DNA from 3 places in the Ralstonia chuxiongensis genome. Region 1 is predicted to be linked to each of the others. Evidence: predicted binding sites of a transcription regulator. Region 1 holds the regulator's gene; each other region holds the start of a gene.

Region 1 (10,394 bases):
CACCAGTGACGGACTTCACCGGGAAGTACGAGCCATTGCGGAAGAAACTGTCCTGCAGCACGGCGCGCTGTAGAACAGTTTGATTCGGCGTATCGACTACACGATCGCCACCGGTCATCGCCATGCGGAATTCATCGATGGCCGATGAGGCCGCCCAGTTCATGAAGTTGCCCGAGAAGTTGCCTGAGCACTCGAAGTACGAGTTGGCGGCACCGCTGATGACGAAGTAGCCGTTGGTCGCGTCGTAGTTGTAGCACTTGGCGGAGTTGAAGTACCCAAGATAGGTCTTCGACCTGTCATACGCTGCACGATAAGCGGCGCCCGTCGTGGGGAATTCCACCGACAGCGACATCATCAGGTTGGGGTGAACGTTCTGGCTGCGGCCGTACAGCGGTACGGTCGAGATCGATACAGTCGGTACCGTGTTGGCGGCACCCAGCACGGTAAACCAGCTCAGCACAGATAGAGCCAGCAGGCAGCGAATTATGTTTTTCATGTCAGCTCCCCCGGAAGAGCCTGTTTTTCACGTTGTTGTATCGCAGTGGATTTGCAGTGTTGAGGTCAGCTGCTAGGGTCGCTCGAGTCGGACTTGACGTAGTAGCTCTGCAGCATGACTGGTGCGTTATTGTTGGGCCCCCAGCCTACGGCGGTAATGCGGTAGAAGAAGGGACGGTCGGCGCCGCTCGCATCTGCGCCCGTCTTTGCGTAGTTCATTTGCTCGATGATGTAGCGCGGCTTCTGCGCAGGCAGCAGCCCCGAACCGATCGGGAACGTTCTGCCGGTGAAGTCGCCATAGCCGACCGTCTGCACGGTGGGGCCCGTGGCAATCCAGCTGACGGTGTTCCAGATCGGATTGGTGCTATCCCCCGATGCGCACAGGCCGAGTGTGGACGTACTGGATTGGGTTGCCCCAGTATTGCAGCCGCTGGCGGGGAAGCCCGCGGCAGACGTCTGGCTGAAATTGGCGCTGCGGACACCGGCAGTGATGTCGTATTCGGCATCCCGCAATGCCGCTTCAGCCGCCTGCAGGGCAATGTCACGGTCGCGCTGGTTGCGGCTCATGCGCTTGGAGTCCAACGCCAGGCGTGAGCCGCCGAGTGCAAGGACGGTGATGATCAGCAGCATCACTAGCGCGGTGATGAGTGCGAAGCCTTCAGCGCGCTTTGGCTGGGAAGCAATCATCAGATGCATGTCTTGTCACCTTGGTAACAGGTCAGGTAATTGCGCACCTGGATCGTTGCGGAAATCAGCCGTCGGGCAGACGTGAGATTCCTCGTGGGCGTAAACGTGCCATCTGTGTTGGTGTATCCGCTGCCGAACAATGTAAATGTTGGAGTGCCGGCCGATGGGTCCGCGCTAACGTTGTCGGCGCGGATCACCATGGCGACTTTTACGGCATACACATTCAGCCAGTCGGTAGGACTCATGTCTGCAGCGCGCTTGTAGACATCAGGCACGGTGTCGTTTGTCGAGACGCCGTATAAGAACTGCAGCGCTTCCACGCCCGGCACCAACTGCTGCGTCGCGAACGTTGTGCCTTCAACTCCATTGCTATCGCGTGGCCGGAACATGCAGGCCAGATATGGCACACCGGTTGTTGCGTCGGTTTGGATATAGAAGATGGACAGTCCGCGCTGGCTGGAAGCCAAACTAGGGTCGCTGTAGGAGGCGACCCCTTGGCCCGAGCAGTCGACCATGGAGTTGTCGGGAATCGCCTGGTTGGCATCGGTGCCTGAGCCGAAGAAGCGCACCTCGATCGCGTCGTTGCCATTCGCCGTAGGGGTACTGCCGCACGTCGTCAACGAGTCGCCGCCGACGGGATTGCTACAACCGTCCAGCCCCGAGATCATTGGCGGGTCGGTCGTGTAGAGCTGCATCATGCCGCCGCTGGCGGAGTTCAGAGGGGTGAAGCCCGCCTGACGCAGCGCACGGGTAACGACGCCAAGCGCGAACTGGCCGCGCTCTTCAAGGTTGGAGCTGTCGTCGATGGTGGTATAGGTCGACCGCGTCATCAGATAGAACGACACGGTTGCTATGAGCACCAGCAGTGCGATGATCAGCGCGACCATCAACTCGACCAATGTGAAGCCGCGCGCCTCACGCACCAAAGGTTTGTGCCGACGCATCAGTTACCTCCGGTGTCGACGACGATCATGGCTTGCGGCAAGGCTTGCACGCTGCTCCCAGTTGGGACGGAGGTGTCGGCAAGCACAGAGCTTGCCGCTACGCCGGTACCTTGGTCGGCGCTGGAGAAACGTGATACCCAGCCAATCTTCACCACCAGCGGGTCAGTGGTCTTGCCGGTGCAAGCCCACGAAAAGCCGCCGGTTAAGTTGTACGCCGGGTTGTCATAGCAGATCACGCCGCGCCCGCCCGGTAGCGAAGCTTTGACAGCGTTCATCCATTCGGAAAGGTCGAAATTCACGGTGGCAGCGCTGCACGTTGCACTGGAGCCCGAACAGCCGGTCGAACTACCGCTCTGATAGAAGTTGGTGCTTACGGTGATGCTGCTGGCGCTGCTCGTGTCGAAGACGTAGGACGACATGGCGCCGCTATTGGCGCGAATCCGGTCTGCAACATTGGCAGCGAGCTGCTGCGCAAGGGTGTCATACGCCCCCTGCTGCGTGAACCGATACGACTTGATTAAAAGATTGGCGACACTCAGCACGCCGACGGCCAAAATCAGCACGGCGATCAATGCTTCGAGCATGGTGAAGCCAAGCGCTTTCCCCGGCAAAGCGTGGCGCATGGTGACTCCCGCGAATTGTTCCGACCAACTATTTTTTTAATGCTTCTTTCGTCACTTATCCGGGCATGGTACGCCAAGATTGTGACAAAGTGCTACTTCTTTGCTTTGACAGCGGATTTAACCGAAATTTTGGTCGGAACGCTAGCCGGAGCAGCGGGGGAAAACAGTGTCTATTGGCGGAATTCGTCGAGCATGTCGCGAAATTCCGACACATCCTCAAAACTCCGATACACCGACGCAAACCGGATGTACCCGATCTTGTCCAGCCGCTTGAGTTCGCGCATCACGAGCTCGCCCACGCGGTCGCTGCCGATTTCCTTCTCGCCGTGGCTGAGCAGTTTTTCTTCGATGCGGGCGATGGCTTCGTCGATGGCTTCAGCGGAAACGGGGCGCTTGCGCAGCGCCAAGCGCATGGAGTCTTTGACCTTGTTGCGGTCGTAGTCGACGCGGCTGCCGTTCTTTTTGACGACGGCGGGGAAGAACAGCTCGATGCGTTCGTAGGTCGTGAAGCGGCGGTCGCAGGATTCGCAGCGACGGCGGCGGCGCACGGTATCGCCTTCCTCCGACATGCGGGTATCAATCACCTGGGTGGCCGCGTGGCCGCAAAAGGGGCATTTCATGCCGGTGGTCTCCTCGGCAACCTCAAAGAACGCACTGCGCTAAAAGAACAACGCCGCGATGGCCCGGGCGGGCGCATCGCGGCAGGGTACTACGTGGCCGGAAGATCCGGCCATCGGCGGATGCCTTAGGCGTAGACCGGGAACCGCTTGGTCAGCTCAGCCACCTTGGCGCGCACGGCGGCGATGTTTGCTTCGTCGTGCGGGTTGTCCAGCACATCGGCGATCAGGTGCGCGACCGTCACGGCCTCGGCTTCCTTGAAGCCACGCGTGGTCATTGCGGGCGAACCCAGGCGCACACCCGACGTCACAAACGGCTTCTCCGGGTCGTTCGGAATCGCGTTCTTGTTGACGGTGATGTGTGCATCACCCAGCACCTTTTCGGCTTCCTTGCCGGTGATCTTCTTGGCGCGCAGATCGACCAGCATCACGTGGCTTTCGGTGCGGCCCGACACGATGCGCAGGCCACGGGCCATCAGCGTTTCAGCCATGGCAGCAGCGTTCTTCACGACCTGTTGCTGATAAGCCTTGAACTCCGGTGACAGGGCTTCCTTGAACGCCACTGCCTTGCCGGCGATCACGTGCATCAGCGGGCCGCCTTGGATACCCGGGAAGATCGCCGAGTTGATGGCCTTCTCGTGCTCGGCCTTCATCAGGATCACGCCGCCGCGCGGGCCGCGCAGGCTCTTGTGCGTGGTCGTCGTCACAAAGTCAGCGTGCGGCACGGGGTTGGGGTACACGCCTGCGGCGATCAAGCCGGCGTAGTGCGCCATGTCCACCATGAAGTACGCGCCGATCGACTTGGCGATCTTGCCGATGCGCTCGAAATCGATGCGCAGCGCAAATGCCGATGCGCCGGCGATGATCAGCTTCGGCTTTTTCTCTTGCGCCAGGGCCTCGAGCGCTTCGTAGTCGATGTCTTCCTGCGCGTTGAGGCCGTAGCTCACAACGTTGAACCACTTGCCGCTCATGTTGAGCGCCATGCCGTGCGTCAGATGGCCGCCTTCGGCCAGGCTCATGCCCATGATCGTGTCGCCCGGCTTGAGCACGGCGAAGAACACGCCCTGGTTGGCCTGCGAGCCCGAGTTCGGCTGCACGTTGGCGGCTTCCGCGCCAAAGAGCTGCTTCACGCGGTCGATGGCGAGCTGTTCCACCACGTCCACATATTCGCAACCGCCGTAGTAACGCTTGCCGGGGTAGCCCTCAGCGTACTTGTTGGTCAGTTGCGAACCCTGCGCTGCCATCACGGCCGGCGAGGTGTAGTTCTCGGAGGCAATCAGCTCGATGTGGTCTTCCTGACGCTGATTTTCCTTCTGGATGGCGGCAAAGATTTCAGGATCGATCTGGTCGATCGTATAGCGGCTGCGTTCGAACATGGCGAGTGTCTGGTCTGAAACAAAACGGAAATGGCGGAGATCGGGCGAGGCGTGGGGAAACATGCGCGCGGCTTGAACAACTGCGCCCGGTGTTGGCCGATTGCAGCGGGTGTCCAAGTCACCCTGTGCTTCCCATTCGCTGCCCAGGCGAGCGGCAGGCGCCGTTGTGCATGACGCCAGAAACCTTGCGCTTCCTCGTGGTCGCTGCCCACATGTCGAAGCTGCTGAAGCAGCTTCAGGATTCGCCAGTCGCGCAAGGTGGAATGGTTGCCCGCGAGTGTACGACAGCCCCATGGCCGCCGCAAGAAGCGAGCGTGCAGACACGCACATTGCAGTGCAATGCGGATCAAGGCTTCAGGTAAACTCTGATCTTTCGCTTTCTTAAGGTCCGGAGACACTTCCATGATCGTATTCGTGACCGGCGCAACCGCCGGGTTCGGCGCGGCCATCGCGCGGCGTTTCGTGCGAGAAGGCCATCGTGTAATCGCGGCAGGCCGTCGCCAGGACCGCCTCGACGTGCTCAAGGCTGAATTGGGCGACGCCGTGCTGCCATTCGTGCTGGACGTGCTGGACGCCGATGCCGTTGCGGCGTTGCCGGGCACGCTGCCTGAGGGCTGGCGCGAAGTCGACGTGCTGGTCAACAACGCGGGCCTGGCCCTGGGCCTCGAACCCGCCCAGCGCGCTGATCTGTCTGATTGGGACCGTATGATCGGCACCAACTGCTCCGGGCTGGTTCATATGACGCGTGCGTTGCTTCCGGCCATGGTCGAGCGCAACCGCGGTCATATCATCAATATCGGCTCCATCGCCGGGACGTACCCGTATCCGGGCGGCAACGTGTATGGCGCGACCAAGGCGTTCGTGCGCCAGTTTTCGCTGAACTTGCGCGCGGACCTGACCGGCACACGCGTACGCGTCTCGAACGTCGAGCCAGGTCTTTGCTCCGGCACAGAGTTTTCCAACGTGCGTTTCAAGGGCGACGATGCCCGCGTGGAGAAGGTCTACGAAGGCACGGAAGCCCTGACGGCCGATGACATCGCCGAGGCCGTCTACTGGATGGCGGCGCTTCCCGCGCACTTCAATGTCAACGCGATGGAGCTGATGCCCGTTTGCCAGTCATTCTCGGCCACCAGCGTGACGCGAGGCATGGCCTGAATCCCAGCGCAAGCCCTCGGCCGGTCGGTGGATGGCTGGCCGTCACTTGCGTCTTGGTAAAATTACCCGATGGCTTCTTTTGACTGGAACCTGCGCGTGTATTGGGAAGATACCGACGCAGGTGGCGTGGTGTTTTACGCCAACTATTTGAAATTTTTCGAGCGCGCCCGCACTGAGTGGCTGCGCGCGCTTGGGGTCGACCAGCAGGCGCTGGCCGACACGACCGGGGCCATTTTCGTGGTGCGTAGCACCGCCGTGGACTACCGCGCGCCAGCACGCCTGGATGACCTGCTGCAGATCCGTTCGCGTATGGAACGGGTCGGCCCCGCGTCGGTCCAATTCGCCCAGGAAGGCTGGCGCGGCGACATTTTGCTCGCATCAGGCACGATTCGTGTTGGATGTGTCGACCGGCTCACTTTCCGGCCGACCCCGATTCCCGCTCCCGTACTCGCAACCATCAAAGCCGCCGCATGAATCCCGTCGAGGTCACACAAGATCTGTCGATCGTCTCGCTGGTGCTGCACGCCAGCCTCCTGGTCCAATTCGTCATGGGCCTGCTGCTGGTGATGTCGCTGTTCTCCTGGACGTACATCTTCCGCAAAGCCTTTGCCCTGCGCGCCGCGCGCAGCCAAACCGAATCGTTCGAGCGCGATTTCTGGGCCGGCGGCGACCTGCAGGCGCTGTATCAGAGCGCCGCCAACAACCGCCACACCACCGGGGCGCTGGAGCGCATCTTTGAAGCCGGCATGCGCGAATACCTCAAGGCGCGCGAGTTGCAGCGCGGCGGCGGCGATCCGAGCGCCATTCTCGATGCTTCCCGCCGTGCCATGCGCGCGGCCTACCAGCGTGAGATGGACTCGCTCGAATCGCACCTGCCGTTCCTGGCATCCGTCGGCTCTGTCAGCCCGTACATCGGCCTGTTCGGTACCGTCTGGGGGATCATGAACGCCTTCCGCGGCCTGTCCAACGTGCAGCAGGCGACGCTGTCGGCGGTGGCGCCCGGTATTGCCGAAGCGCTGGTCGCCACGGCCATCGGCCTGTTTGCGGCCATTCCGGCGGTGATTGCCTACAACCGCTACGCCACCGAGATGGACCGCCTGGCCAACCGCTTCGAGAGCTTCATGGAAGAGTTCTCGAACATCCTCCAGCGCCAGACGCGCTAAGGAGCCGCGCTCATGGCTACCATCCAGCGAACGCGCCGCGCCCGACGGGCCAAGGCCGACATCAACGTCGTTCCGTACATCGACGTGATGTTGGTGCTGCTGGTCATCTTCATGGTGGCGGCGCCCGTGGTGAACCCGGGGGTGGTCAATTTGCCCTCCGTGGCCAACGCCACGCCGCAACAGACCCAGCCGCCCATCGTCGTGACCATCAAGGGTGACGGCACGATCCTTGCTCGCGTCAAAACAGGTTCGGGAGCAATCGAGCAGAAGCTCGCCAACAACAACGAGCTGCGCGCATTTGTGAAGCAGCGCACTGACGAAAACCCCGATCAGCCCGTCGTGATTGCCGCCGACAAGTCGGTGCAATACGACCGCGTGCTGACCGTGATGAGCGTGCTCAAGGCCGATGGCGTGAAGCGCGTCGGCCTGATGGTGAAATCGTCATGAGCACCTTGATGAACCGAGCGTTGACGAACCAAGGCGGGGCAACCTGAACGTCATGACTACGACGTCGTTGCATCGTTATGAGCCTGTGCGCGAGCGCGGTACGCTGCGCGCGTTCGGGCTGGCGGTCCTGACACACGTTCTGCTGATCATCTTTCTGTACTTTGGTGTGCAGTGGCAGAGCAGCACCCCGCGCGGCGAAGAGGCGGAGCTGTGGGACGAAGCGGCGGTTCAGCAGGCCGTACAGCAGGCCGCGCCCGTGCCAGAAGTCAAGCCGGAACCGGTGATCAAGGCGCCGCCGCCCAAGGTGGAAGAGGAAGCCGATATCGCGCTGGAGCAGCAGAAGCGCAAGCGTGAGCAGGAGGCTGCAGCCGCCCGTGAGGCCGAGCTCGCCCGCCGCGCCGCGGAAGACCGTGCCGAAGCGCAGCGTCAGGCCCGTCTGAAGGAAGAGCAACAAGCCCGTCAGGCGGAACTCCAGCGCAAGGCTCTGGCCGAACAGCAGGCCAAGGAAAAGGCAGCCGAGAAGGCTGCCGCGGACGCGGCGCAGGCTCGCAAGAATGCGCAACTGCAAGCCCAGGCGGAAGCAAAAGCCAAGGCGGAAGCCGAAGCGAAGCAGAAGGAATTGAAAGCGAAGGCTGCCGCAGAAGCCAAGGCCAAGGCCGACGCCGAGCGTAAGGCGAATGAATCGCGTGCCAATGCACAACGTCAGGCCCAACTGGATCGGTTGCGCGCGATGGCAGGTGCGGGCGCAACGGGCACGGTGGCGGGCTCCGGCGGCGGTGTCGGCAACGCCCAGGGCACGGGCGGTACAGCGTCGGCAGGGTATGCCGAACGTGTGCGGGCCAAGGTCAAGCCGAACATCCTGTTTGATCCTTCGGCGGTCAATGGCAACCCGTCGGCGGTCGTGTCGGTGCAGATGGCGCCGGATGGTTCGATCTTGTCCAAGCGGCTGACGAAATCGAGCGGCAACGGCGCCTATGACGAGGCTGTCATGCGCGCGGTTGAGCGCTCTGACCCGTTGCCACGCGATACCAATGGCAAAGCGCCGTCGAGCGTCATCCTGACGTTCCGGCCGAAGGAATAACGGGTCGGTGCGCGCGCAGGCGGCGCCGGCCGACGGTACTCAGATTCCGGATTTGATAGTAGGGAAGATGAACATGATGCGAACGATGTGGATCCCGATGTTCCGACGCGCAGCGCAGGCACTGCTGCTGACTGCGGCAAGCGCCGGCGTGGCCCATGCCCAGCTCAACGTGGAGATCTCGGGCGTCGGCGCCAGCCAGTACCCGATCGCGATCGCCAACTTCCAGGGTGAGGCACAGGCCCCGCAAAACCTCTCGGCCATCGTCCGGGCAGACCTGGTGCGCAGCGGCCGATTCTCGAACGTCGATGTTGCCGGTGCGGTGGTGCCGGAAAGCCCGGCACCTGACCTTGGTGCCTGGAAAACCAAGGGCGCAGCAGCATTTGTGGGCGGCACCGTGACCCGCAACGGCGATCGCTACGAAATCCGCTTCCGCCTGTACGACACCGCCAAGGGCGAAAGCCTGGGCGGTCTGTCGCTTACGCGCGGCCCTGGCCAACTGCGCTTGGCCGCACACGAAATTGCCGATTACATCTATCAGAAGTTGATTGGCGAGCGCGGCATTTTTGCGACGCGTCTGTCGTACGTGTCCAAGGTTGGCCGCCGCTTCCAGCTGCAGATTTCCGACTCGGACGGTGCCAACCCGCAGATCGCATTGACGAGCAATGAGCCGATCATCTCGCCGTCGTGGTCGCCGGACGGCACCAAGGTCGCGTATGTGTCGTTTGAGAGCAAGAAGCCGGTGGTGTACGTGCATGACCTGGTGGCGGGCCGCCGCACGGTCATCTCGAACCAGAAGGGCAACAACTCGGCGCCGGCCTGGTCGCCGGACGGCCGCCACGTGGCGGTGTCGCTCTCGCGCGATGGCAATACGCAGGTCTACATGGTCAACGCCGATGGCTCGGGCCTGCGCCGCCTGAGCCGCAGCAGCGCGATCGATACGGAGCCGTCGTTCTCGCCGGATGGCCGCTATATCTATTTCACCAGCGACCGTGGCGGTGCGCCGCAGATCTATCGCATGTCGGTTGATGGCGAAGAGTCGGGCGGTGCGCAACGCGTGACGTTCAAGGGCAATTACAACACGAGCCCGCGTGTGTCGCCGGACGGCAAGCTGCTGGCGTACATCTCACGCGTGGGCGGCGCGTTCCGCCTGTACACGCAGGACTTGTCCAACGGCGATGTGAATGCGCTGACGGATACATCGCACGATGAATCGCCGAGCTTTGCGGCCAACGGCAAGTTCATCCTGTATTCCACGCGCGTTGGCGGCAAATCGGTGTTGGCCGCCGTGTCGACCGATGGCCGTACGCGTCAGGTTCTTTCCCTCCAGGCCGGCGAAGTTCGTGAGCCGGCGTGGGGTCCTTTCATGCAATAACGAAGCTGTTCCACTAGGAGAAATCGGACATGTCGAAGTCCCAAACCATGATCAAACTCGCAGCCATTGCCGCGCTGCTGGCCCTGGGCGCTTGCAGCTCGGGCGTGAAGCTCGATGACACCGCCAAGAACGGTACGGGCGGTGCTGCCGGCACTGGCGCTGATGCCCGCACGGTGACCCCGGTGGACGTGGGCCGTGACGAACTGACCGACCCGAACAGCCCGCTGGCCAAGCGCAGCATCTACTTCGATTTCGACAGCTACTCGGTCAAGCCGGAGTACCAAGGCCTGCTGGGTCAGCACTCGCGTTACCTCCAGTCGCACAACCAGCGTAAGGTCCTGATCCAGGGCAACACCGACGAGCGCGGCACCAGCGAATACAACCTCGCACTGGGTCAGAAGCGTGCCGAGGCCGTGCGTCGCGCCCTGTCGTCG
Region 2 (10,394 bases), on a different contig from region 1:
GCGCTTTGCGCTGGCCGCAGAGCACGGCGGCCGCGCGCCCCACCCCGATGCCGCCTTGCGCGACGATCTTTCCGTCCTGCGCATCCTGCGCCACGCTGATGGCTTGCGCCTGCTCCGGCAGGGATTGCGCAGTGCGTTCCCGGGTTCGGCCCTGCGCCTGACCACCTTCTGGCCCGAAGAACAGCCGCACGCCTATCCGGCGCGCGCGGAAGCCCGCCCAGCGGAATTCGGCGATCTGCTCGTGCTGCTGCGCCTGCGCGGCGCGGTGCCGACGCTCGATTGCCGCGCGCTGTTTCTTACCAGCCGCCGCATCGATCAGCCCGACGATGCGCTCGACAAGCACCACGCGCTACCGCAGATCAACCTGTACGAAGGCTGGCCCGATTTCAACGTCTATGCGCGTTCGCCGATCAAGTCGCGCAACGCAACCTTCCTGGGCAAGTTTGACCTGTCGGCCGAGCTGGACCCGCTGCGCCGCGTTGGCCGCGATCAGCGTCAATGGCGCTACCTGACGCCCTGCACTGGCCTGCAGCAGTACGCGCAATGGCCTGGCGCACGGCCGGCTTCGCCGCTGCAATGGCGCTGGCCGTCGGGCGCGCAAGCCGGCGGCACACGACCCAGTTCCGGTTCGTTCACCGGCCTGCTTCGCCAGCTCGCACGCCCGGAAGGCCCCGGCGAAGATTGCTCCGCCGGCACCGATGTGCCGACCTGGGGCCGCCTCATCAACAGACTGCTCGACCACAGCTGGGAAGTCGCCCCGAGCCACGCGCTCAAGAGCGGCAATATCAGCTCGCTGGCGTTCTGGACGCGGCTGCGCGGCTTCCTGACGGCGGAATACCTGCTGGGCTCGCACTCGTTGCAGAAGGGTTTTGGGGCGTCGTTGCAGTTCGAGATGGCCAACGGCCTGCAGGACATCGCCCGCGACGACTGGACGGCCACCACCGGCTTCGACCCTGAAGACCTCGATGTGCCCGGTGTGCGCGGCACGCTGCAGCGCATCGCGGCGTCCAGACTCGCCGTCTTTGGCATGAGCGCTGAAGACCCGGCACCGCTCGCTGCCCCCCGCCCGCAGCGCGGCGTAACTCCGCGCCCCGATGGCGAGCGCGAAGGCCTGCGCGTGTTGCTGATCGACGTGATCCGCCCCAGCGCGGCCGCCCTGTAAGCACGCCAATTCGATAAAAAGCGACGCCCGCGCCGCCGAGAACGCAACGATTTCTCGGTGGCGCGCAGCTATGCTGTGGCGTTGCCCTGCTGCGCTTCCTGCCGCCCCTCCGCTGTCGCCCATGTCTTCCGCTGCTCCCGCCTCCGCCGCTTCCACAACAACAACCTCCCCCTGGATGCCCATCCTCGCGCTGATGGGTTCGATGGCCTCTGTGTGCCTTGGTAACTCGTTTGCCAAGACGCTGTTTCCGGTGCTGGGCGCAGCGGGCACGGTCACGTATCGCGTGACGATTGGCGCGGTGATCCTGCTGGCGTTCTGGCGGCCGTGGCGCCTGCACCTGAGCCGCGCAGATGCCGGCCGCATCGCGCTGTATGGCGTCACGCTGGCGAGCATGAACCTGCTGTTTTACCTGTCGCTGCAGCGGTTGCCGATCGGCATTGCGATCGCCATCGAATTCACGGGGCCACTGGTGCTGGCCGTGCTGCTGTCGCGCCGCGCGCTGGATTTCGTGTGGATCGGGCTGGCGGTGGTCGGCTTGCTCATGCTGACGGTGGCCGACAAGTCGGTCGGTCAGGTTGACCACCTGGGCGCGATGTATGCGCTGGCCGCCGGCGTGTGCTGGGCGCTCTACATCCTGACCGGCAAGAACCTCGGCGGCCTGCATGCGGGCCAGGCTACGTCGATCGGCATGCTGGTCGGTGCGCTGTTTGCGATTCCGTTTGGGGTGGCGCAGGCAGGGTCGGCGCTGCTCTCACCATCGCTCCTTCTGGCGGGACTGGGCATCGGCTTGCTGTCCAGCGCGATCCCGTATTCGCTGGAGATGGTGGCGCTCAAGCACCTCCCGGGCAAGACGTTTTCCGTGCTGCTGAGCCTGGAACCGGCCATCGGCGCGCTGGCCGGGGCCATCGTGCTGCACGAGCAGCTGACCGGGCGCCAGTGGGTGGCAATTCTGGCCATCATCGCCGCGTCGGCGGGGTGTGCGCTGACGGTGCGGGCGCCCAAGCCTTCACCTGATCCTGCCGGCGTCGCCTGACGCCCTAGCCGGAAAACCGCGCCAGCGCTTGCAGAACAGCCATGCGCGTCTGCGCGTAGACCATCCCCTTCCATTCCGGCACGTCGCAATAAAACGCATCGCGTAGCGCCTGGCGAATGCCGGCGCGTTGCGCGGCGCCCTGCTCCGGATGGCGATGCAGCCAATGGTCGGCGCGCAGCGCCTGCAGCACCGCCAGCGGCGCGAGCGTGCCGAACTCCAGCGTCACGCAGGTCTTTTCGATGCCGGGCAGCAGTTCGTATGCGATGCCGACCAGATCGCCCTTGACGACCGACGAGACCGAACCTGCCGCCGCAATCGGCCGAACATCGGCGCCCCAGGTGCGCACGGCGCGCTCCAGTTCGGCTAGATCGGGGCTGTTGAAGATCTTCTCGCCGTGGCCGTAGTGGCCGAGCCCGGTATGCAGGTCGATCCACACCAGGCGCGACATGCCGGCCGCATGCCGCGACACGATCCCGCGCATCTGCAGCGTGCTCCAGCACGGCGCGCTGCCGCCGTAGAACATGCCGTCCGGCACGCGGTATTGGCCGCTCGTTGCGGCGTCTTGCAGGGCCTTCTCGCCGCGGGTGACGATGTAGTGCTGCAACGCTGCCTGAACCGCCTGGCTGGGCGGCCACGTGCGCGGTAGCAAAAGCGGATCGACTTCGAGATAGGCCGGGTTGGCGGAAACGGCCTCGGCAAAGTCGACGCTGTTGCGGTTCAGGTCAACGTTGTCTTCATTCACACGCCTCAAGTGTGCAAAGCCGTACGGATTGACCGCGTGCACCAGCAGCAGTGCTACGTTGGCAGCCGCCAGCCGCGCGAATAGTTCGTCGTCTTGCAGCAAGCCACTCTGGCAACCGGAGCCGCAGAACCCCTCCACACCATGGACGCCGGAGGTGACGATCAGCAGCGTCTGGGCCTGCGCCGGCGCAAGCAGCGCGGTGTCGATGGAAAGCTGCTCGCCGGACGGCCCGACCACATCTGGATGCAGATGACGCTCGATGCGGAGCCCGCGGCTCTGAGCGGCGGCGAGGAACTTGCCGCGCGCTTCATCGTAGGTCTGCGAGAAGAAAGCTTCGACCGTCATGGCGGGAATCCGGGGGCAATGGTAGCCGCAGCGTGCCATGCCCGACAGGCGCGGCGCAACCGCACAAACGTGAATCGGCCACCCCAAAATGCAAACAGGCGACGCTTGTGCGTCGCCTGCTGTTTGCGTTGATGCGGGTCGAGCGGGTGGCTCAGATCACTCCCAGGACAGCGCGCCGCCGGTCTGGTACTCGATCACGCGCGTCTCGAAGAAGTTGCGTTCCTTCTTCAGGTCGATCATCTCGCTCATCCACGGGAACGGGTTTTCTTCGTTCGGGAACAGCGCGTCCAGGCCGATCTGCTGGCAGCGACGGTTGCAGATGAAGCGCAGGTAGCCCTTGAACATCGGCGCGTTCAGGCCCAGCACGCCGCGCGGCATGGTGTCTTCTGCGTAGCGGTATTCCAGGTCGACAGCCTTCTTGAACAGCTCCGTGATCTCAGCCTTGAACTCGGCCGTCCACAGGTGCGGGTTCTCCAGCTTGATCTGGTTGATCAGGTCGATACCGAAATTGCAGTGCAGCGACTCGTCGCGCAGGATGTACTGGTACTGCTCGGCGGCACCGGTCATCTTGTTCTGACGGCCCATCGCCAGGATCTGCGTGAAGCCGACGTAGAAGAACAGGCCTTCCATGATGCAGGCGAAGACGATGAGCGACTTCAGCAGCTTCTGATCGTTCTCGGGCGTGCCGGTCTTGAACGACGGATCGGTCAGCGTGTCGATGAACGGGATCAGGAACTCGTCCTTGTCGCGGATCGACTGCACTTCGTGGTACGCGTTGAAGATCTCGGCCTCGTTCAGGCCCAGCGACTCAACGATGTACTGGTACGCGTGCGTGTGGATCGCCTCTTCAAACGCCTGGCGCAGCAGGTACTGGCGGCATTCCGGCGCGGTGATCTGGCGGTATGTGCCCAGCACGATGTTGTTGGCGGCCAGCGAATCGGCCGTCACGAAGAAGCCCAGGTTGCGCTTGATGATGCGGCGCTCGTCTTCGGTCAGGCCGTTCGGGTCTTTCCACGTCGCGATGTCGCGCGACATGTTGATTTCCTGCGGCATCCAGTGGTTCGCGCAGCCGGCGAGGTACTTTTCCCAGGCCCACTTGTACTTGAACGGCACCAGCTGGTTGACGTCGGTGGCACCGTTGATGACGCGCTTGTCGGCGGCGTTCACGCGGCGGTTGCTCTGTGCGGCCGCGGCGTTCGGGTTATTGCCGAGAATGCCAGTGCCGACGGCGGCGGCCGTGGCCGACGGTGGCAGCACGCCGCCTTGGTCAGCGGTGGCCGTTTGCAGTTGCGGCTGCGGTTGATACACCGGCTGCGGTGCAGCCGAAGGTTGTGCGGCAGGCTTGACGTCGTCGTCCCAGCTCAGCATATGTGTTTCTCCTAATTCTTTGCTCGTCGCTCCCGCTCTTTTGGAGCGCGAGTCCAGTGTCGTTCAGGTCACGGCGCCCCCGCTTGCGCGGGAGCAACCTCAGACACTGTTTTGACTTATTGGCAGGCTTCGCATTCCTCGAAACCGGGGTCGCCCGGGCGCATCGTGCACACGGCGCCTTCAGCTTCCGGCATGGCCTGCGCGGTGGCGGCAGCGGCGTCCAGTGCGCTGGTCGGTGCGGCCGAAGTCACGCCGGATACACCTGCAGCCGACACACCGCCCGTATCGCTACCCGACGACACCGCATTCAGCGTGCCGCGCGACACGGTCGACTTCTCGACGTGCGTGGCGCCGATCGTGCGCAGGTAATACGTGGTCTTCAGGCCGCGCAGCCACGCCAGCTTGTACGTGTCGTCCAGCTTCTTGCCCGACGCGCCGGCCATGTAGATGTTCAACGACTGCGCCTGGTCGATCCACTTCTGGCGACGCGAGGCAGCTTCCACCAGCCATTGCGGCTCCACTTCGAAAGCCGTTGCGTACAGGTCGCGCAGGTCTTGCGGGATGCGGTCGATGCGGGCCAGCGAGCCGTCGAAGTACTTCAGGTCGGCGACCATCACTTCGTCCCACAGGCCGCGTGCCTTCAGGTCGCGCACCAGGTAGTCGTTGACCACCGTGAACTCACCCGACAGGTTCGACTTGACGTACAGGTTCTGGTACGTCGGCTCGATACAGGCCGACACGCCGATGATGTTGGAGATCGTCGCCGTCGGGGCAATCGCCACGCAGTTCGAGTTGCGCATGCCGAACTGCTTGATGCGGCCGCGCAGGCTGTCCCAGTCCATCGTCGACGACATATCCGTTTCCAGATAGCCGCCGCGCTCTTCGGCCAGCAGCTTGAGCGAGTCTTGCGGCAGGATGCCGCGATCCCACAGCGAGCCCTTGTAGCTGCTGTAACGGCCACGCTCTTCAGCCAGTTCGGTCGACGCCAGGTAGGCGTAGTAGCACACGGCTTCCATCGAAGTGTCGGCAAACTGCACCGCAGCATCGCTGGCGTACGGCACACGCAGCACGTGCAGCGCGTCCTGGAAGCCCATGATGCCCATGCCGACCGGACGGTGGCGCAGGTTGGAGTCACGTGCCTTCTTGACCGCGTAGTAGTTGATGTCGATCACGTTGTCGAGCATGCGCATGGCCGTGCGCACGGTCTTCTTCAGCTTCTCGTGATCGAGCACCACGCTGCCGTCCGCCTGCTTGATCAGGTGGGCGACCAGGTTGACCGAACCCAGGTTGCACACGGCGATTTCGCTGTCGTTGGTGTTCAGCGTGATTTCCGTGCACAGGTTGGAGCTATGCACCACGCCCACGTGCTGCTGCGGGCTGCGGATGTTGCACGGATCCTTGAACGTGATCCACGGGTGGCCGGTTTCGAACAGCATGCCCAGCATCTTGCGCCACAGTTGCAGCGCCGGCATCTTCTTGAAGAGCTTGATCTCGCCGCGCGCGACCTTGTCTTCATAAGCCAGGTAGGCCTGCTCGAATGCCTTGCCAACCTTGTCGTGCAGGTCCGGGCAGGTGGACGGCGAGAACAGCGTCCACTCGCCACCTTCCATCACGCGCTTCATGAACAGGTCGGGAATCCAGTTCGCCGTGTTCATGTCGTGCGTGCGGCGGCGGTCGTCGCCGGTGTTCTTGCGCAGTTCCAGGAATTCTTCGATGTCCAGGTGCCACGTTTCCAGGTACGCGCAGACGGCGCCCTTGCGCTTGCCGCCCTGGTTCACGGCCACGGCCGTGTCGTTGACCACCTTCAGGAACGGCACCACGCCTTGGCTCTTGCCGTTGGTGCCCTTGATGTGCGAGCCGAGTGCGCGCACGTTGGTCCAGTCGTTGCCCAGGCCGCCTGCGAACTTGGAGAGCAGCGCGTTTTCCTTCAGCGCCTCGTAAATGCCGTCCAGATCATCCGACACGGTGGTCAGGTAGCACGACGACAGCTGCGAACGGCGCGTGCCCGAGTTGAACAGCGTCGGCGTGCTCGACATGAAGTCGAACGACGACAGCAGCTGGTAGAACTCGATGGCGCGGGCTTCGCGGTCGATTTCGTTCAGCGCCAGGCCCATCGCCACGCGCATGAAGAACGCCTGCGGCATCTCGATGCGGGTTTCGTTGATGTGCAGGAAGTAGCGGTCGTACAGCGTCTGCAGGCCGAGGTAGTTGAACTGGAAGTCGCGCGAGGCGTCCAGCGCCGCACCCAGGCGAGCCAGGTCGAACTGCGCCAGCTTGTCGTCCAGCAGCTCGGCGTTGATGCCGCGCTTGATGAACTGCGGGAAGTAGTCGACGTAACGCGTGCTCATTTCCGCTTGCGTGACTTCTTCGCCGAGGATCTCGCGGCGGATCGTGTGCATCAGGATGCGCGCCGTGACCTGGCTGTATGCCGGGTCCTTTTCGATCAGGGTACGCGAGGCCAGGATGGCCGAGTCGTACACCTGCGTCATCGGCACGCCTTCATACAGGTTCTTGACCGTTTCCTTGAGGATCGGCTCCGGGTCCACTGCTTCGCCCAGCCCTTCGCAGGCCGAGACGATCACGTTGCGCAGCGCTGCCATGTCCAGCGGGCGGGTGATGCCGCCGTCGGTCACGTTGAGGCCGATGAAGGCCGGTTGCTGCTGGGTTTCGCCGGCTTGCGCGCGCTCCTGGGCGCGGCGCTCGCGGTACAGCACGTAGGCGCGGGCCACGTCGTGCTCGCCCGAGCGCATCAGGGCCAGTTCCACCTGGTCCTGCACGTCTTCGATATGGAACGTGCCGCCGTTCGGGCGGCTGCGCAGCAATGCGCGCACGACGTTCTGCGTTTGTTGGTCGACCAGCTCGCGCACACGCGCGGAAGCAGCACCCTGCCCGCCATTCACGGCGAGGAAGGCCTTGGTCATGGCCACTGCGATCTTCGAAGGCTCGAAGCTGACCACGGCGCCGTTGCGGCGGATGATCTTGTAGTCCGCGTAGCCAGTGCTGGGGGCAGCGGCCGTGCCGCCAGCGCTTTGCGCAAATTGGGAGGGGTTGGCGGTGCCGGAGTGGATTTCTGGTTGGGCCGTCTGCATGTGGACTCCTGTTGAACCGTTCGTTTTATTGGCGCGCCGAGGGTGAAGCACCCTGGGCGAATCCTTGCGCTACGCGGAGAAATGAGACGGAAAAGACCCCTGCCTTTCCTCAGCCCCCAAGCGCCGGCTCGACCTGCCGTACGCTCGCCCCCGCGTGGCGCTGAAATAAGAATCCCGGAAAGCGACCACTACATCTAGTGTCCAACTCCGGGATTGACGCTAAGTATAGTGGCCCAATCGAATTTGCCTAGACTTGACAGGTGGGGGCAGAGGACTATTTTTCACCCGCAAATGCAGTGCCGCAAACCCGCCACCCCAGGCAGCACAACGGGTCGGCGGGGCTGGCGTGCGGCGTCGCAATGACCGCCTCTTCAGAATAATTCTTTCTATCGACGTCGCAAGCTCAATAGACGTCACCTCATCCACGGTAGGGGCACGTGTGCCGCGCACTGCACTGGTGCAGGCGTGCTGCGCCCCGCGCCCTCCTAGACATTCCCCCCGCTCAAGAAATCCGAATAGCCGCATCAGCATTCTTGCCGCGGCTGTCACTTGAGCGACAGGCCCCCACCCTACGCTTCGGTCGCATTGCAGGGAGCGCAATCACAGCGGCGGGACACCGAGCGCCGCACACAACGACCGAGGAAATCGACATGGCTTGGAATCAACCCGCCCGCCGCCTGCTGACGGCTGCGCTGGGCACGACGGTGGCCGCTACGCTGGCGACCACCTTGACCGCATGCGGCGGCGGCGACGGCAGCCCCATCGCCAACCAGGGCAACACGGATGCGCCGACCACCAGCGCCAGCAAGAAAGTGCTGGTGGTCGGGGTAGACGGTGCCACCTATGCGCAGGTGCAGAGCGCGCTCCTGCAGCGCAGCTTGCCGAACCTGGGCACCCTGGCGGTGATGCCGGCTTCGACCGGCGGCACGCTGGGTACCACCACCGCCCAACCGCCGCTGGACACGCCAAGCTGGGCCACCGTGCTGACCGGCACCTGGCAGAACCGCCACAGCGTGACGGACGACACCGTCACCGCCTTGGCCGCCCCGAGCGTCTTCAGCTATGCGCGCAGCGCCGCCAAGGCGGCCGGCACCACGCAACGCCTGGGCGCCGCCGTCAGTTCGGCCGTGCTGCCCGCGCTGCTCAAGTCGGATCAGCAAGCCGGCAATCTCGACACGCTCGTCGACTGCGCCCAGGTGGACACCTGCGTGACGCAGAACAGCGTGAAGCTGGTGCAGTCGGGTTACGACGTCGTCTTCGCGCAATACACCGCGCCGGCTGCGGCCGCGCTGGCTTCCGGCGTGCAAAGCGACGCGTACGCGGCTGCGCTGGCCAACGTCGATCAGGCGCTGGGCACGTTGCAGGCTGCCATCGCCCAGCGCCGCACCGCCAACCCGAACGAAGACTGGCTTGTCGTCGTGACCACCAGCCACGGTCTGGACGCCACAGGTGCCACGACGTCGGCGCCGACGCTGGAAAACCGCACCGCGTTCATCGCACTGAACAAGAGCGTCAATCCGGTGCTCGGCAAGAACGGCATGGCCGCGCCCACGTCGGAAGCCGCGCTCGCTGCCCTGCCGAGCGAGGCCGACATCGTGCCGACCGTGCTGGCGCAATTGAACGCCGCCGTGCCGGCCACCGCCCACAAGTTGGATGGCGCAGCGCTCACCGCCAACGCGATCGGCGTGCGCAACCTCCAGAGCGCCGTGGGCGCGTACAGCGCATCGCTGGTGCTGAACTGGCAGAACCCGACAGCAGCGAGCGGCCCCATCACCGTGCTGCGCGACGGCAAGCCGGTTGCCACGCTACCCGCCACGGCCACGCAGTACACCGACAGCAACATCGCGACCGCAAGCGGTATCTACCGCATCAACTACACGCTGGTGCGCAACAACGTGCCGGTGTCGATGCTTGCGCAGATCGCCTACGTTGCACCGACGCCGCTGGCGACGTCGCTCACCAACGGCCTGGCCGCGTACTACAGCTTCGACCCGCTGCCGCCCACCGACCGTAAAGCCAGTTCGACGATCGGCCCGTGGGTGGCAGGCACCGACGGCGGTTCTGCGGCAACCGACCCGTTTGGCGGCACGGCGCTTTCGGTCGATTCGCGCATCGACGCCTACAAGCTCACGCAGAACGGCGCCGACATCGCGCAGAGCCCGCAGTTCACGATTGGCTTCTGGTTCAAGTCGGATTGCTCCCAGGGCAACGGCACCGGCGAGCCGATCCTCGCCAACAAGGACTACTACTCCGGCTCCAATGCCGGCATCGCTATCGGCCTGTGGGGCGGCTGCGAAGTGCGCTTCAACCTGGGTAGCGGCGGCAAGCGCGACGACATCCAGGGCATGAAGTTCAGCGCCAATCAGTGGGCCTATCTCGCCCTGTCGGTCGACGCGCAGGCCAAGCTTTTCAGCGCTTACATCCTCGACCCGGTGCTCGGCGAGCAGAAGTTGGAAGACAAGGCCATCGCCAATACCGACGTCACCAAGCTCAATGGCCTGGCCACCAAGGTCTGGGGCCTGAACGACGACGCCACACACAACTACGTGCCCAACAACCCGGGCTCGCTCAAGGGCGTGATGGCCTACGACGACCTCGCCATGTGGACGCGCCGGCTGACGCTGGACGAACTCAAGACGATCAACGGCTCGCACC
Region 3 (10,394 bases), on a different contig from region 1:
AACCTGGAGTGCCCGCCGTTGTGCAACCGCACTTGTCGCTAGGCTGCTGTGCCAGCAGTTCTGCATCGCATTTCGGACAGAACGCGTGATGGCCGGACAGGTAGCCGTGCTTTGGGCAGATTGAAAACGTCGGGGTGATGGTGATGTACGGCAGGCGGAAGTTCGCCAGCGCGCGCCGTACGAGTTCCTTGCATGCCTGCGGCGAGGAAATGGCTTCGTTCATGTAGAGGTGCAGCACCGTGCCGCCCGTGTATTTGCTCTGCAGCGCTTCCTGGCGCGCCAGTGCTTCGAACGGGTCGTCGGTGTAGCCGACGGGTAACTGGCTGGAGTTGGTGTAGTACGGCTGTTCTGTCGTACCAGCCTGCAGGATGCTTGGCCAGCGCTTGCGGTCTTCGCGGGCGAAGCGGTAGGTCGTGCCCTCTGCAGGCGTGGCTTCGAGGTTGTACAGGTGCCCCGTCGCCTCCTGGAATTCGGTCATGCGCTGACGCACGTGGTCGAGCAGGCGCACCGCCATGGCATGGCCGAATGGCGTGGTGATGTCGTCTGCGTCGCGCGTGAAGTTGCGCACCATCTCGTTGATGCCATTCACGCCGAGCGTGCTGAAGTGGTTGCGCAGCGTGCCCAGGTAGCGTCGCGTGTACGGATACAGCCCCTGGTCGATCAGCCGCTGGACGAACTTGCGTTTGACCTCCAGCACGTCGCGGCCGAGTGCGAGCAGCGTATCGAGCCGCGCCAGCAGCGCCGCCTCATCGCCCGCGTAGAGATAGCCCAACCGCGCGCAGTTCACCGTCACCACGCCAATGGAACCAGTCTGCTCAGCAGAGCCAAACAACCCGTTGCCGCGCTTGAGCAGTTCGCGCAGGTCGAGCTGCAGGCGGCAGCACATCGAGCGCACCATGTGCGGCTCCAGATCGGAATTGAGGAAGTTCTGGAAGTAGGGCAGCCCGTAGCGGGCCGTCATCTCGAACAGCAACGTGGTGTTGGGGTGCTCCCAATCGAAATCCGGCGTGATGTTGTAGGTGGGAATCGGAAACGTGAACGCGCGGTCCTTTGCATCGCCGGCCATCATGACCTCGATGTACGCGCGGTTGATCATGTCCATCTCGGGCTGAAGATCGCCGTAGGTGAAGGGCATCTCTTCGCCGCCGATGTACGGAATCTGCTCGCGCAGGTCGGCAGGGCAAGTCCAGTCGAACGTGAGGTTGGTGAACGGCGTCTGTGTACCCCAGCGGCTGGGCACGTTCAGGTTGTAGATCAGCTCCTGCATGGACTGCTTGACCGCCGCATACGACATTGCATCGCGGCGGATGAACGGCGCCATGTACGTATCGAATGAACTGAACGCCTGCGCGCCGGCCCACTCGTTCTGCAGCGTGCCGAGAAAGTTGACGATCTGCCCGATGGCTGCAGACATATGCCGCGGTGGCGTCGCTTCCACCTTGCCCGGCACGCCGTTGAATCCCTCCGTCAGCAACTGCCGCAACGACCAGCCCGCGCAGTAGCCCGACAGCATGTCGAGATCGTGGATGTGGATGTCGCCCTCGCGGTGCGCGGTGCCCGCCTCGGGGCTGTAGACATGCGAGAGCCAGTAGTTGGCGGTGACCTTGCCCGCCACGTTCAAAATCAGGCCCCCGAGGCTGTACCCCTGATTGGCGTTGGCATTCACACGCCAGTCGCGCTGCTCGAGGTATTCGTCCATCGTGCTCTCGACTTCGACCAGCGTGTGCTTGAGCGAACGCAGCCGGGCGTGCTGCTCTCGATAGACGATGTAGGCACGCGCGGTGCGCCAATAGCCGGCGTCGACCAGCACTTCTTCCACGCAGTTCTGGATGACTTCGATACCGGGGCAGGGGAGCGGGGCGAGATGTTCGAGCACGCCCATGGTCAGGCGCAGCGCTTCGACGGCGTCGAATTCACCCGTGGCCTGCCCGGCCGCCGCGATGGCCTGGCGGATCTTTTGCGCATCAAACGGAGCCAATGAACCGTCGCGCTTGGTGACTTGCCTGGTGACCTGTGTGCCCGTCATGAGGTACTCCATCTAGTGGTATGGAGTCAGACTAGCACTACATATTGTGGTTGGTGAGTCCTAAAAACCTTGATTTTTAAATCGCTTGACCCCGGTCAACCGGGGCCGCGTGCGACGCGGAAAGTGCGTCGCGCTGTCAGTCGACGATGAACAGCCGGGCGCCGTTCCTGGTGTACGACTGATGGGCTTCCGCATCGTCGCCCACCTGATAGCTCATGCCGGGCGTGAGGATGAACTTGCGGCCATCTTCCAGTGTGGTTTCCAGCTCGCCATCTAGGCAGAACAGGATGTGGCCCTTCTTGCACCAATGGTCAGCCAGGTAGCCGGGGGTGTACTCGACCATGCGCACACGGATGCGGTTCGGCTCGTCGCCAAAGTAACGGGTGCGCCAGATCGCCATGCCGGTCTCGCCAGTGTGTTCGGTAGGTTCAACGGTGGACCAGTCGGTCGTGCCAAAGGCGAAGGGCACCATTTTCATCGGGGACTCCTGGGTGACGTAAGCCCATGATGGTATCAGCGGCTTACGTGGCGCAGGCATCGCATTTGATGTGCTCGAAACGGCGCTTGATGGTACGCCGTGACGGCATTGCGTGCGGCTCAATAATCCGCTTCTCACCGGCTCGTTCCACTGTCCGTGCGGCATTGCAGCAAGGTGTCAACGGCGCCATATCAATGTATGCAGAAATTGCATGGTGCTATGCAACATCGACATAACGATCGCCATGCGCTTCTCTAATATCGTCGCTTTTTACAAAGCGTGACGAAGTTGGGCCAGCCCTTGGCCCCATGAGATCCGCGTCTATCGCGCGCCGTCCCTCCGGCCACGGTATTCCTTGGAGAAAGTCTTGAACACCAAACGTCTGACCTCCCACATCGGGCTGGCAATGCTGCTGGGCATTGCCGTCGGCTGGGGCTGCCACGAATATGCCAAGGACGCCGCGGCGGCCAAGGACATCGCTTCGTACTTCAGCATCATCACCGACATCTTCCTGCGCATGATCAAGATGATCATCGCGCCGCTGGTGTTCTCGACGCTGGTGACGGGCCTGGCAAGCATGAGCGGAGGCCGCTCGGTCGGCCGCGTGGGACTGCGCGCGATGATCTGGTTTGTGTGTGCGTCGGCCACGTCGCTGGCGCTGGGCATGCTGCTGGTCAACTTCTTCCAGCCGGGTGTGCACATGAACCTCGCGCTGCCGGATGTGTCGGCCACGTCGGGCCTGAAGACGGGTGATTTCACACTCAAGGCCTTCATTACGCACGTGTTCCCGCGCAGCATCGTGGAGGCCATGGCCACCAACGAGATCCTGCAGATCCTGGTGTTCTCGCTGTTCTTCGGCGCTGCGCTGTCGACGATGAAGAACCCGATGGACAGCGTGATCGGCCGTGGTCTGGAAGAGCTGACCAAGCTGATGTTCCGCATTACCGATTACGTGATGCGCTTTGCGCCGCTGGGCGTGTTTGCCGCCATGGCCGCTGCCATCACGGTGGAAGGCGTGGGCGTGCTGTGGACCTACGGCAAGCTGATCGGCGAGTTCTACCTTGGCCTGGCGCTGCTGTGGGCGATCCTGTTCTTCGTTGGCTACGTGCTGCTGGGCCGCTCGCTGGGCCGCCTGCTGGGGCTGATTCGCGAGCCGACGCTGCTGGCGTTTGCCACCGCAAGCAGCGAATCCGCTTATCCGAAGACGATCGAGGCGCTGGACCGCTTTGGCGTGCCCAAGCGCATCTCCAGCTTCGTGCTGCCGCTGGGTTACTCGTTCAACCTGGATGGCTCGATGATGTATCAGGCGTTCGCGGTGCTGTTCATCGCGCAGGCCTACAACATCGAGATGAGCTTCACCCAGCAGCTGACGCTGCTGCTGGTCCTGATGCTCACGAGCAAGGGCATGGCCGGTGTGGCGCGTGCCTCGCTGGTGGTGGTGGCGGCCACGCTGCCGATGTTCCACCTGCCGGAAGCGGGTCTGCTGCTGATCATCGGCATCGACCAGTTCTTCGACATGGGCCGCACGGCCACCAACGTGATCGGCAATAGCCTGGCCACCGCCGTGGTGGCGAAGTATGAGCCGGCAGAAGAGGATGCGGTGGCGGAAGCCGCCGAACCTGCAATGCAGCCGCAGCCAAACGTCGGCTGACCTTAAGCCAAGATGACAGCGCGCCGCCTTTCAGGGCGGCGTTGTCATATTTGGACGGTGTTATTCGGGCTGAGAAGCGAGCGAGGTCACGGCCGGGCTCAGGGGCGCATCGCCAATGTCGACGCGCTGTGCCATCGGCGATTCTCCCAGCAATGCGGCCACCATGGCTTGCAGCGGAAGCACGTCGCCGGTGCTCATGAAGCGTGGCGATGCGGCTTGGCCCGATGCCTGCAATCCCGCTGCCGCCAGCGTGCGGCCTAAATGGCGCGCGACGGCGTGACCGGTGTCGATCAATGTCAGCCGGTCGCCCGCAATCTCGCGGATGGCATCTTCCAGAAATGGGTAGTGCGTGCAGCCGAGCACCAGCGTGTCGGCATTCGCGTCGAGCATCGGCTGTAGATAGGCCTGCAGCAACTCAAGCACCGCAGGCGAGTGGGTATCGCCGCGCTCGATCAGGGGGACGAGGCCATAGCCCGGTTGGCTCAGCACCTTGCAATCGCCGGAGGCAGCTGCCAGCAGGCGTGCAAATTTCTCGCTGCGCAGCGTGCTTTCGGTGGCGAGCACGCCAACCACACGGCTCTTCGACGTGGCAACCGCTGGCTTCAAGCCCGGCTCGACGCCAATCACCGGCACCGCGAGCTTTTCGCGCAGCACGTGCACAGCTTGCGCCGTGGCGGTATTGCACGCGATCACCAGTGCCTTGCAGCCTTGGTCGACCAGCCATTCGCACACTTGCAGCGTGCGCTCGGCAATGTATTCGGGAGATTTTTCCCCGTACGGGGCATGGCGGGAATCCGCCAGGTAGAGAAGCGATTCGGCCGGCAGATCGGCGCGAATCGCGCGCAGGACGGAGAGCCCTCCGAGGCCGGAGTCAAAGACGCCGACCGGTGCCTGCGCGCGTGTCGTCATATCGCGTGAATGGATCAGCCTGCTGCGACGGGAATCTTGCCGATCTTCGCTTGCCATTCCGCCGGGCCGGTCTTGTGGACCGACGTGCCCGAGCTGTCCACGGCGACGGTGACGGGCATGTCCTTCACGTCGAATTCGTAGATGGCTTCCATACCCAGGTCTTCAAACGCCAGCACCTTCGAGCCGCGGATGGCCTTCGACACCAGGTACGCCGCGCCGCCCACGGCCATCAGGTAAGCCGACTTGTGCTTCTTGATGGACTCGATGGCGACGGGGCCGCGCTCGGCCTTGCCCACCATGGCGATCAGGCCCGTCTGCGCGAGCATCGTCTCGGTGAACTTGTCCATGCGCGTGGCCGTGGTCGGGCCTGCCGGGCCAACGACTTCATCACGCACCGGGTCGACCGGGCCGACGTAGTAGATCACGCGGTTGGTGAAGTCGATGGGCAGCTTCTCGCCCTTGGCCAGCATGTCGGCGATGCGCTTGTGCGCAGCATCGCGGCCGGTCAGCATCTTGCCGTTGAGCAGCAGCGTCTGGCCCGGCTTCCACGAGGCAACTTCTTCCGGCGTGAGCGCGTTCAGGTCGACGCGCTTGGACGTTTCCGTGTTCGGTGCCCACTCGACCTTCGGCCATTGCGACAGGTCCGGCGCTTCCAGCTTGGCAACGCCGCTGCCGTCCAGCGTGAAGTGCGCGTGACGCGTGGCGGCGCAATTCGGGATCATGGCGACCGGCAGGTTGGCCGCGTGGGTCGGGTAGTCCAGGATTTTCACGTCGAGCACAGTGGCGAGGCCACCCAGGCCTTGCGCGCCAATGCCCAGCGCGTTGACCTTTTCATACAGCTCGATGCGCAGTTCTTCAGCGCGATTGCTCGGGCCGCGGGCGATCAGGTCTTGAATGTCGATCGGCTCCATCAGTGCTTCCTTGGCCAGCAGCATGGCCTTTTCAGCCGTGCCGCCGATGCCGATGCCCAGCATGCCCGGCGGGCACCAGCCCGCGCCCATGGTCGGCACGGTCTTGAGCACCCAGTCGACGATGGAATCCGACGGATTCAGCATCACGAACTTCGACTTGGCTTCCGAGCCGCCGCCCTTGGCCGCGACAATCACATCCACCGTGTCGCCCGGCACGATCGACATGTTGATCACGGCCGGGGTGTTGTCCTTCGTGTTGGTGCGCTTGCCGGCCGGGTCGGCCAGCACGCTTGCGCGCAGCTTGTTGTCGACGTCGTTGTACGCGCGGCGCACGCCTTCGTTGACCATGTCGTCGAGGCTCATCGTGGCGCCGTCCCAGCGCACGTTCATGCCGACCTTCAGGAAGACGGTGACGATGCCGGTGTCCTGGCAGATCGGACGCTTGCCTTCAGCGCACATGCGGCTGTTGGTCAGGATTTGCGCGATGGCATCCTTGGCGGCCGGGCTCTGCTCCTGCTCATAGGCGCGGCCCAGAGCAGTGATGTAGTCCATCGGGTGGTAGTAGCTGATGTACTGCAGGGCGTCGGCGACGCTCTGGATGAGGTCTTCTTGACGAATGACGGTCATGGTGGGGGACCAACGTATAGGAATGAAAAGCCGGTGCGGCAGGGCAGTGGTCAGTGACTTTTGCTGCCTGCCTGTGGCCTGGACGGCGGGCGCCGCAGGCTCAGAACAGCCTGAGATCATACACCCAATGTCGGGCGCGGATTGTCCGAGCGCGTTCGTCGGAATCGCCGCGCCAGCAAGGGCGCAGCGTCAATGTGCGTCGACAGCCTCGCCGTGCGGATGCGCATGCGAAACGATGCGGTCCACCCACGCCATCACCAGCGCAGAGACCAGGAACGCCACGTGAATGACCACCTGCCACAGGATCGTGTGCGTGTCTTTCTGGGCCGCATCGATGAACGTTTTGAGCAGGTGGATCGACGAGATGCTGATCAGCGCCATCGACAGTTTGACCTTCAGCACGCCCGCGTTGACGTGATCCAGCCATTCGGGCTCATCTTCATGGCCCTCGATGCCGAGCTTGGACACGAAGATGTCGTACCCGCCGATGATCACCATGATCAGCAGGTTGGAGATCATCACCACGTCGATCAGGCCCAGCACGGCCAGCATGATCTTCGTTTCGTCCAAGTCGCCCAGGTGTGACACCAGGTGCCAGACCTCGACAATGAACAGATACACATACGCTGCCTGGGCGATGATCAGCCCCAGATACAGCGGCAGTTGAAGCCAGCGGGAAAAGAAGATCAGGCGCGGAATCGGGCGCAGCGGGGCGATGGGCGACTTCATTTGGCGGAACGGAGCGGAGGGTCGAAAGGCCGTGTGATTGTAACGTTCCGTGATTACAACATCGCTTACAGGAAAACGCTTGCGATGCGCTTTATTCCTGATCGAGTGACGGGTCGAGCGGGTCCAGCGGATCGGCCACGCGGCCGCGCTGCCGCCCCCGCTGTATCGCCGGGCGAGGGCGTGCAGGCCAGCTCGCCACAAGAATGCCCGCCACCACGCACGCCAGCGCGATGCCATGCGGCCAGCCCGGCGTCTCGCCCAGGGCGACGATGCCGTAGGTGGCTGCCGCAATCGGCAGCACCGAGGTGAACACGCCTGCAAGGTGGGCTGGCACATGCCGGATGCCCTTCATCCACAGCCAGAACGAGAAGATGCTGGCCGAGAGCGCATACCAGAGCACCAGGCCCCAGATGGGCAGCGGCACGCTCGACACATTGAAGGTGAGCAGCGGGATCAGCCCCAGGGGCAGCATCAGCAGGCCGCCGATCAGGTGCGTGTACGCGCAGATCTCGATGGCGGGCAACGTTTGTGTCAGCCGCCGCGACAGGATCACGTAGATCGATTCGCAAAACACCGCGCCCATCACCAGTGCGTTGCCGAGCAGCGCTTGCGAGGCATCGGCGGGCGCAGCGCCTGAAGATTCACCCCCGCGATAGGCGTTGAGAATGGCGACGCCCGCCACCGCGAGCGCCACCGACACCAGCGTGCGGCCTGAAGGCTTCTCGCGCAGCACGAGCCAAGACAGCAGCGCCACCGTGGCCGGAATCGTGCTCGTGATAATGCCCGCAGCCAGCGCAGAGGTCAGCCGCACGCCGTTGAGCATCAGCAGCGTGAAGCCGAACGTACCGAAAAATGCCTGGAGGAACAGGTTGGTCCACTCGCTACGTGTCACGCGGCGCATGCGCGATGGCTTGTACCACGGCGCCATGCAGACGATGGCAATCAGAAAGCGCAGCAATGCAAACAGCATCACCGGCATGACGGCGACGATCGATTTGCCGAAACCGACGTTGCTGCCGACCAATGCCATGGCAGCAATCAGGAAAAGGGCGTGGATGGGCACGATGAGGAATCCGTGGAAACCGGCACGGGGCGCGGCTCTGTAGCCGGCTATGTTGCGTTGCGATGCGTGCCGTAACGTGAAGTGACGCATTATAGTAGTGCCCTTCACGTCGGCTTGCGGTGCAGAAATGCGTAAGGCTGGAGTCAGGTCAGCCCCTTAGATTCGCCGCAAAACGACAACAGACATCGCTATCAGGAGACACCATGGCTGGCATTGAATCTGTCCTGCAGGAAACGCGCGTGTTCGACCCGCCCGAATCCTTTGTTAAACAGGCAAACATCGCCGGCATGGATGCGTACCGTGCGCTGTGTGCCGAAGCCGAGCACGATTACGAAGGCTTCTGGGCGCGCCTCGCACACGAGCATCTGCTGTGGCACAAGCCCTTCAGCAAGGTGCTGGATGAGTCCAACGCACCGTTCTACAAGTGGTTTGAAGACGGCGAGCTCAACGCCTCGTACAACTGCCTCGAGCGCAACCTTGAGAACGGCAACGCCGACAAGGTCGCCATCATTTTCGAGACCGACGATGGCAAGGTATCGCGCGTCACTTACCGCGAACTTCACGCACGCGTCTGCCGCTTCGCCAATGGCCTGAAGGCCCTGGGCATCAAGAAGGGCGATCGCGTCGTGATTTACATGCCGATGTCGATCGAAGGCATCGTGGCCATGCAGGCATGCGCGCGCATCGGCGCAACGCACTCGGTGGTGTTTGGCGGGTTCTCGGCCAAGTCGCTGCAGGAACGCATCGTCGACGTGGGCGCCGTGGCGCTCATCACGGCCGACGAGCAGATGCGCGGCGGGAAGGCGCTGCCGCTCAAGGCCATCGCTGATGAAGCGCTCGCCATGGAAGGCACCGACGCGGTCAAGCACGTCATCGTCTACCGCCGCACCAACGGCAACGTGAACTGGGTGGAAGGTCGTGACCGCGCGATGGACGAGGTCGAAGGCGGCCAGCCCGACACCTGCGAAGTGACGCCGGTGGGCGCGGAACATCCGCTGTTCATCCTCTACACCTCGGGTTCGACCGGCAAGCCGAAGGGCGTGCAGCACAGCACGGGCGGCTACCTGCTGTGGACGTTGCTCACCATGCAGTGGACGTTCGACCTGAAACCCGACGACATTTTCTGGTGCACGGCCGACATCGGCTGGGTGACGGGCCACAGCTACATCGCGTACGGCCCGCTCGCAGCCGGCGCCACGCAGGTCGTGTTTGAAGGTGTGCCCACGTATCCGAACGCCGGCCGCTTCTGGGACATGATCCAGCGTCACAAGGTCAACACGTTCTACACCGCACCGACGGCAATCCGCTCGCTGATCAAGGCCGCCGAAGCTGACGAGAAGGTCCACCCCAAGCAGTACGATCTCTCCAGCCTGCGCCTGCTCGGCACCGTGGGCGAGCCGATCAACCCGGAAGCCTGGATGTGGTACCACACGAACATTGGTGGCGGACGTTGCCCGATCGTCGATACGTTCTGGCAGACCGAGACCGGCGGCCACATGATGACGCCGCTGCCGGGGGCCACGCCCCTGGTGCCGGGCTCGTGCACGCTGCCGCTGCCGGGCATCATGGCTGCCATCGTCGATGAAACCGGGCACGACGTGCCGAACGGGCAGGGCGGCATCCTGGTCGTCAAGCGTCCGTGGCCGTCGATGATCCGCAACATCTGGGGCGACCCGGAGCGCTTCAAGAAGAGCTACTTCCCGGAAGAGCTGGGAGGCAAGCTGTATCTGGCGGGCGATGGCTCCATCCGCGACAAGGACACCGGCTACTTCACCATCATGGGCCGCATCGATGACGTGCTGAACGTCTCGGGCCACCGCATGGGCACGATGGAGATCGAGTCGGCGCTGGTGGCGAACCCCATCGTGGCCGAAGCCGCAGTGGTGGGCCGCCCCGACGACATGACGGGCGAAGCGATCTGCGCGTTCGTGGTGCTCAAGCGCTCGCGCCCCGATGGCGAGGAAGCCAAGCAGATCGCCAACGAGCTGCGCAACTGGGTT

Evidence for each region. The regulator NrdR, encoded in region 1, represses ribonucleotide reductase genes. The targets are predictions, from matches to a motif close to CACNANATNTNGTG.
Region 2: a site for NrdR is predicted at 7,926-7,939, ahead of NKG59_RS25690 (ribonucleoside-diphosphate reductase subunit alpha). Genes of this name have one in related genera too.
Region 3: a site for NrdR is predicted at 2,062-2,075, ahead of NKG59_RS19460 (ribonucleoside triphosphate reductase). Genes of this name have one in related genera too.

Annotation. Positions count from the first base shown of each region.
Region 1 covers NZ_JAMYWC010000003.1:163,932-174,325, forward strand. The annotation lists gene NKG59_RS09935 (pilus assembly protein) at 1-496, opposite strand, end outside; gene NKG59_RS09940 (pilus assembly PilX family protein) at 562-1,191, opposite strand; gene NKG59_RS09945 (PilW family protein) at 1,182-2,126, opposite strand; gene pilV (type IV pilus modification protein PilV) at 2,126-2,749, opposite strand; gene nrdR (transcriptional regulator NrdR) at 2,920-3,369, opposite strand; gene glyA (serine hydroxymethyltransferase) at 3,495-4,742, opposite strand; ZMP/ZTP riboswitch at 4,877-5,005, opposite strand; gene ydfG (bifunctional NADP-dependent 3-hydroxy acid dehydrogenase/3-hydroxypropionate dehydrogenase YdfG) at 5,145-5,897, shown strand; gene ybgC (tol-pal system-associated acyl-CoA thioesterase) at 5,967-6,371, shown strand; gene tolQ (protein TolQ) at 6,368-7,060, shown strand; gene tolR (protein TolR) at 7,073-7,507, shown strand; gene tolA (cell envelope integrity protein TolA) at 7,560-8,588, shown strand; gene tolB (Tol-Pal system beta propeller repeat protein TolB) at 8,656-9,960, shown strand; gene pal (peptidoglycan-associated lipoprotein Pal) at 9,990-10,394, shown strand, end outside.
Region 2 covers NZ_JAMYWC010000013.1:2,639-13,032, reverse strand. The annotation lists gene NKG59_RS25710 (hypothetical protein) at 1-1,162, shown strand, start outside; gene NKG59_RS25705 (EamA family transporter) at 1,284-2,195, shown strand; gene NKG59_RS25700 (M14 family metallopeptidase) at 2,200-3,282, opposite strand; gene NKG59_RS25695 (ribonucleotide-diphosphate reductase subunit beta) at 3,439-4,650, opposite strand; gene NKG59_RS25690 (ribonucleoside-diphosphate reductase subunit alpha) at 4,767-7,739, opposite strand; gene NKG59_RS25685 (LamG domain-containing protein) at 8,390-10,394, shown strand, end outside.
Region 3 covers NZ_JAMYWC010000005.1:473,465-483,858, reverse strand. The annotation lists gene NKG59_RS19460 (ribonucleoside triphosphate reductase) at 1-2,026, opposite strand, end outside; gene NKG59_RS19455 (DHCW motif cupin fold protein) at 2,163-2,504, opposite strand; gene NKG59_RS19450 (dicarboxylate/amino acid:cation symporter) at 2,872-4,155, shown strand; gene murI (glutamate racemase) at 4,216-5,064, opposite strand; gene NKG59_RS19440 (fumarate hydratase) at 5,079-6,602, opposite strand; gene NKG59_RS19435 (TIGR00645 family protein) at 6,792-7,331, opposite strand; gene NKG59_RS19430 (DMT family transporter) at 7,423-8,394, opposite strand; gene acs (acetate--CoA ligase) at 8,598-10,394, shown strand, end outside.